2 regions of the Lactobacillus panisapium genome follow, and region 1 is predicted to be linked to the other one. Evidence: riboswitches for the same ligand, from Rfam matches in the RefSeq annotation. Region 1 holds a riboswitch; the other holds the start of a gene.
The links. Region 1 has a riboswitch for FMN ahead of ribD (bifunctional diaminohydroxyphosphoribosylaminopyrimidine deaminase/5-amino-6-(5-phosphoribosylamino)uracil reductase RibD). Riboswitches for the same ligand answer to the same signal wherever they lie in the genome.

Region 1 (3,413 bases):
CTGGTATTATCAACTTCAATACTAGTATTATCATTTGGATCGTCCCAGTTGGCCGAAGTTGGGACTTCTTTATCTTCTTTTACCTTTGATTTTTGTGTATCACTTGATTTTACCCAGTTTTGATACTTAATGCGATACCACGTATTCCCATTATTGTCTTTATAAGTTTGATAGACATTTTGTTTTCCCATCAGTGTATAAAGTGAATGTTTACCATTAGGCTTTGTATAAAATTCAGCGTCATCTTTCAAATATACCGTAAATAAAACTGGATCCTTATCTTCTTTAGGAGGAATCACAGTATTAACTTTCTTGATATAGCGACCCTTTCCAATTTTGTAAAATGCTTTTCCTTTAATTGATCTTTTGCCGAAAGTCTTAAGGTATGTTCCTCTTTTTAGCGAAGCTTTTCCCTTTCTCTTTCCGGTGGAAGAGTACACATAAGAATTGTGTCTTAATTGCACTCTGGGAGAAGAGGCAGCCGAAACAGAACTCGGATTTTGTTGTAATGTTACAAGACCTAAACCAATTAAAAGACCTGATGAAATCTTAGTAATAGATTTCTTATTTATCATAAAGTTCTCCTTGTTCAAATTAGAATAAATAGTTTATATTCTCTATTTTAGACAATAAAAATCTAGAAGTCAGAAAAATAATGGGCTTTTCAGAAAAAAGTTGAATTTTTGGAAAAATGGAACAGAAGAACATCATTTCCAGGGTCTTGGTCTGTTTATACTATAGCAGCTGAATGCATCAATTTTTGAGCCACAAAATGGAAAAATAGTAACTTCAATCACTGATAGTTATGGTAAAGATAGTGGCAAAGAAATTGCGACCTACAGGAATCTAACGGGAGAAAGTAGGTTACCAATTGAATAGTAATTTTAAGACCAAGATCTTTAACGCAAAAGATTTAATGCCGTTTAATTAAGGTTTCTAACTTTTTATCTAATACCTTACTAATTTAATGCGATGAAAATAATAACTTAAGTATGACAACTGACGGGGTGGCTATGAAGGTACCACGAAAGTTTTTATTTAAAAATCTTAAAAGCAAAACTTACTTAATAATATGGTATATACTTGATGTATATTGAGAATAAAAAAGTATAATTTAAGAAGAATCAATATTTACTTAAATGGTTTTTGCAGGAAGTGGTTAGATGAGAAAAAATAAAAACTTGAATAACGGTGAAGACACAATTGATGTATTAGAAACCGTAGGCTTGATCCTGACGGTTGGACAAGTGATTGTCACGGTACTTAATTTTCTTCGTCGATTCAAAAAACAATAAATATTAACCAGTAGAACTAAAGACTAAATTAGACTATTAATTGTTGCTTGACAGTTAATAGTCTTTTTTTAGCGAAACCAAAGTGTCAAATAATCATAAAAGTTTAATTTTGCCTTAAAAAAGCGTTGACATTTATTCATTATGATAGTACTGTATTAGATAAGTAATACAGCTAAACTTTTAGGAGGGAATATCATGCTTTACCTGTTATACGTCTTAATCGGATTGTTAATAATTATTTTGACTGATTTACTTGTGACGGCTTGTATGACACTAAATGACATTTACCGTTATCGTCATGAAGATAGGTTAGAATTTATCACTGCTTTTAAAAAATATTTTAGTAAAAACAATAATCTCCCTCTTAAAGCTTCAGATTGGAAACTTAAGCGGGAATAATTGTAGCTAGCTTTTCAATTCTTTTTGCTGGGTCTATTGACGCAATCAAATTAGTATATTATTCTGTAACTAATTGAATACGGTTTCTTCGGGGCAGGGCGAAATTCCCTACCGACGGTGACAACCAGTGAGGTTGAAGTCCGTGACCCGCGTACGCGCGGTGGAACTAGTGCAAGTCTAGTACCGACAGTTAAAGTCTGGATGGGAGAAGAACAAATTAAGCTAATTTAATCTTAGCGTTGTTTTTAAACTTCGCTGAAATCTTATTTAATTAGAAAATATTAGTGCCTCGTTGATTCTGAAAATCAACGAGGTTTTTTTGTGCTTAGGAAGTGAATTTTTTGCAGGATACAGACTATATGGAAATAGCAAGCAAAGAGGCCGTTAAGGCACTGGGAATGACATGGACTAATCCTTTAGTTGGTGCGGTTATTGTTAAAAACGGCCAGGTCTTAGCTTCCGGCTATCATCATCAGTTTGGACAAGAGCATGCGGAAGTTAACGCACTTAATCAGCTAGATGATATCAAACAAGCTCAAGGTGCAACACTTTACGTGACACTGGAGCCGTGCAGTCATTACGGTAAGCAGCCGCCTTGCTGCCAAAAAGTAGCTGAGGCCGGAATTAAAGAAGTGATTATCGGGCAAATTGATCCCCACGGAATTGTGGCTGGTAAAGGAATTAAGTATTTAAATGAGCACGGCGTTAAAACTAAGGTGCTAGGGGGAACAGAGAAATTAAACGAAGCATATAACTTCTTTTATCAGTATCACCGACCACTCGTAACCTTGAAATATGCGATGTCACTTGACGGGAAGCTTAATGGTGCAGAAAAAGCGCGCACGCTTCTGACTGGCCCTAAAGCTCAGTACGATGTGCAAAAGCTGCGCTTGCACCAGCAGGCGATTTTAATTGGAGCGAACACATTGCGAATTGATAATCCGCAATTAACGGTACGAATACAGGCTTTACCACAGCCGCCCATTCGAATCATTTTAACGCATGATGCAAATCAACTTGATTTAACGCAGAATCTGTTTAAATTACCTGGCCCAATTTGGCTACTTAGTCAGACCGAGTTAAAGGGCAAGGCCCGGGACAATGTGCATTGCTTTGTCGCTCACAAGTGGACACCCCAAAAAATTGGTGAGCTTTTAGCTGAACGTGAGATTCAGTCGCTATTAGTTGAGGGTGGCAGCAATCTGTTAGCTGAGTTTTTGGCAGCCGGATTAGCCGATCAAATAGTTGCTTATATTGCTCCAATAGTATTGGGCGGAACCGCTCTGCCTGTAGCCGTGGGTGCAGCACTCGCACAAAAATTGAAGTACCAATTAATAGCTGTCCAAGAGCTGGGACAAGATATTCGGATTACGGCAAGGAGAAAATAAATGTTTACAGGAATAATTCAGGCAACTGGTAAAATCACTCGGTTAGAAATTACCGAAAAACACGCTAAGTTAAGCATTTCGGCCGCTGAAATTGCGAAACAAAACTTGCCACTTGGCGCTAGTGTTGCGGTTAATGGAATTTGCTTAACCGTGACTTCTTGGCAAAATAATGAGTTTACGGTTGATGTAATGCCGGAAACGATGAAACGGACTAACTTAGGTAAGCTGACTAACGGCAGCTTAGTTAACTTGGAGCCATCGCTCTCCTTGAACGGCAAGCTTGATGGTCACCTTGTGGCTGGTCATGTTGATACTACGGCAGAAATTATTA
Region 2 (3,413 bases), 710 kb from region 1:
ACAGCAGCTAAAGAAGAAAGTGTACCAGCTACCAAAAAGGTGCAACCGTTACCTTTGGGCCAAATCACCTCTTCAGAATTAGCTAATACTTTCATCGTTGTACTTCAAAGATTAAAACTCCGCCAGCCCGATATTGTTTCCGTTAATGTGAAAGAAACGCCAATTAATGATATGATTGACTTCTTACGCACCAAAATGGCTAAGCAGAAAAAAATTAGCTTTTTCTCCTGTAGCGACAAGATGACTAGCTTATCAGATGTAATTGGCTTGTTTTTAGCATTATTAGAATTATGTAAAAAACAAGAGATTAAGGTCAAGCAGTCGCGAATTTTCGGTGATCTGGAATTAGAAAGAATTGATAAAGATGGTAAGTAAAATTGCACAATTGGAGGCATTGCTATATGTAGCAGGCGATAATGGCATTCCAAGTGAAAATTTGTGTGAGTTAATGCAAGTTGAGCATTCCGCATTGCGCGAATTAGCCAAAAATTTGGCAGCTAAGCTTAAGCAAAATCAAGATTCTGGTTTGCAGGTGATACACATCAACCATAACTATAAATTGACTACTAGACCAGAAGTTAGTGAAGTAGTGGCTAATTTTTTTCAAAAAGATTTGTCAAAGTCGTTAAGTCAATCGGCACTAGAAATTTTATCAATTATTGCTTATCGTCAGCCCATTACGCGCATTGAAATCGATGAAATTCGTGGAGTAAATTCGTCAGGGGCTCTCCAAACTTTAATTTGGCGTGGACTTATTAAAGCAGATGGTAAAAAGGATGCACCAGGACACCCCAATTTGTATGTCACCAGTGATTATTTCTTACAGTATTTTGGCTATCAAAGTCTAGCTGACTTACCTCTGATAGAAGACTTTGAAGATGAAAGTATTAACTCTGAGGGTGAAATCGACTTATTCTCAGCTAATGGAAAAGCAGATAAAAATATTGCTGAAGCACAAAAAGGAGAAAAAGAATGAGTTTACAACGTTTACAAAAGGTAATCGCTGAGGCGGGAATTGCCTCTCGTCGTAAGGCTGAAAAAATGATTGAAGAAGGCAGAGTAACAGTTGACGGCGAGATTATTACCAAACTTGGAACCAAGGTAGATACTTTTAGCAATATTACGGTTGATGGGGAACCAATTGAGCGTGAAAGTCTGCATACTTATCTTTTTTATAAACCACGCGGCGTCGTTTCAACAGCAAATGATGACAAGGGAAGAAAGACCGTAGTAGATTATTTTTCCGATTTGCCATATCGGCTGTACCCAATTGGCCGGCTTGATTATGATACTTCAGGTTTGTTATTAATGACTAATGATGGTGAACTGGCTAATTTAATGATGCATCCTCGCAATAAGGTTGCTAAGGTCTATGTAGCAAAGATTGAGGGTCAACTGACACCAGAGGAAATTCATCGTTTATCTCATGGAGTCAGAATTGATCGTCATCGAAGTGCACCAGCTAAAGTAAAAATTATTCGGAGCGATAAAAAGAAGAATAGCCAAATTGTGCAGTTAACTATTCATGAAGGACATTATCATCAAGTCAAAAGAATGTTTAAAGCCGTAGGCCATCAGGTAAAGAAATTATCCCGTGAACGATACTCCTTTTTGACTTTGGGGAATCTTGTTTCTGGCAAATACAGGGAACTTACCCACAGTGAAGTTGACAGATTAAAACAGGTAGACTAGTATTTACTTGTAGTTAAATATCAGTTTGTTGTCTTCATGGCAGGGTGAAAATCCCGACCGGTGGTGAAAGTCCACGACCCACTTTTGTGGTGGAACCAATTATGGTACCGATAGTTAAAGTCTAGATGAAAGAAGACAGGCTCAACTAAAAGTTAAGACTTATTTTTGAATACTTACTTTTATTAGGTCTGTTGCTAGGAGCAACAGACCTATTCTTTTTGGAGGTAAGTATTGTGAAAAGAAGAAATATCACAAATCTAACTAATATAATTGCTTATGTACTAATTGGAACCATTTCATTTATCTTAATGGAATTGGCTTTTCCTCTCCCAGTAGCTAGCTTTTTAAAATTCGACTTTTCTGATGTTATTGTTACAATTGGGACCTTTTTATTCGGTCCAGTACCTGGTCTTATTATTGCCGCTGTTCGAATGTTAATTGACTTGATTTATAAAGGATTTGCATTGCCAAGTGTCATTGGCCAATTAGCTGCTTTAGCCGCCTCTATGTCTTTTGCACTGCCATTTTATTATATTGCTAAGGATGTTTCGGCTGGCGAAAAAAATGCCAAAAAACTTTATGTTAAACCAATTATCGGAATTATTTTGGGCATAATAGCGATGACAATTGTTTTATCCTTGTTAAATGCCTTAATCTTGACGCCAATATATGCAGTGACTACGGTTACGAATTTACCAGCAATTCACGGCTATACTGGACTGCTTAACTTTACGGAGAAAGTTTATCTTGGTCAACTTCTCCATATTCCGTCAATGTCTACGTATATTTTTGGCATAATCGTCCCATTTAACTTATTAAAAGGAGCAATTAATGGGGTAGTGGTTTATTTCCTATTTGAAGTTGTTTTGCGCAGCTTAAAGCCATTCGTAAGAAAGCATTTTAATTTAAAGAATTAACTTAATCTTGGGATATTAATTTTAAAATATGATTAGGAAAACAGTTCTCGTTCAAGAACTGTTTTTTATTTACCACTTTTTGCCCTATCATTTTAAAGTTGAAAAAACGAGTAAAAATTGATTTTATTTTTGGTAAAAGTGGTGCTAATTCCGGCATTGCTTAAGTATTATTGACTTAATTAATGCGTATCAAAACATATTAAGTGGTATAATATTTATGCATTTATGATTAACTTTATCTATTAAAAATACTAGATTTTTAATGTTTAAGTCAGCCATAGGTGTTTATGGAAATAAAAATGGGTACTAGTAAGCACTTGAAGTCGTTTGATTAGGTTAATTGAACGATAAAGTAATTACTTATTTACTAAGAAGGAGAAAAAATGGCAAATAGACGTAAGAAAATTAATTTGAGCAAAAAGCTGTTAGTTAGTTCCGCAATTGCCGGAATTATTGGCGGGACCGCGGTCACGCTTTTTCCCACGCAAGCGGGCTATATCCAGACCGTGCAGGCTAAAAAGAAGAAACCGCACTATAGTTCAATAATTAATATTAGTAGATTTTCTGAAAACAATGACTGCCTTCTAAAATATGATGTGACAACTAAGACTTTGCATATTAAAGAAGGGGCTAACAGCAATACGTTAGGGAGGACCCCAATTTATCGGGCAGTTTACGATGCGAAAAAGCATATCTCTAAAAGAAATATGTTTAAGCCTACTGATATTGAACACATCAGTATTGATAGTCAGATTAAATTACCAAGAAATTCTAGCCTTTTGTTTGGTAGATTATACAAGCTGC

Region 2: linked by a shared signal. The riboswitch ahead of GYM71_RS04830 (ECF transporter S component) and the one ahead of ribD (bifunctional diaminohydroxyphosphoribosylaminopyrimidine deaminase/5-amino-6-(5-phosphoribosylamino)uracil reductase RibD) in region 1 are both predicted to bind FMN.

The regions. Positions count from the first base shown of each region.
Region 1 covers NZ_CP048268.1:314,329-317,741, forward strand. Annotated here, with positions in the region: gene GYM71_RS01500 (SLAP domain-containing protein) at 1-575, opposite strand, end outside; gene GYM71_RS10405 (hypothetical protein) at 1,164-1,295, shown strand; gene GYM71_RS01505 (hypothetical protein) at 1,491-1,694, shown strand; FMN riboswitch at 1,775-1,911, shown strand; gene ribD (bifunctional diaminohydroxyphosphoribosylaminopyrimidine deaminase/5-amino-6-(5-phosphoribosylamino)uracil reductase RibD) at 2,054-3,082, shown strand; gene GYM71_RS01515 (riboflavin synthase) at 3,083-3,413, shown strand, end outside.
Region 2 covers NZ_CP048268.1:1,019,993-1,023,405, forward strand. Annotated here, with positions in the region: gene GYM71_RS04815 (segregation and condensation protein A) at 1-375, shown strand, start outside; gene scpB (SMC-Scp complex subunit ScpB) at 365-976, shown strand; gene GYM71_RS04825 (pseudouridine synthase) at 973-1,692, shown strand; FMN riboswitch at 1,719-1,833, shown strand; gene GYM71_RS04830 (ECF transporter S component) at 1,926-2,609, shown strand; gene GYM71_RS04835 (BspA family leucine-rich repeat surface protein) at 2,993-3,413, shown strand, end outside.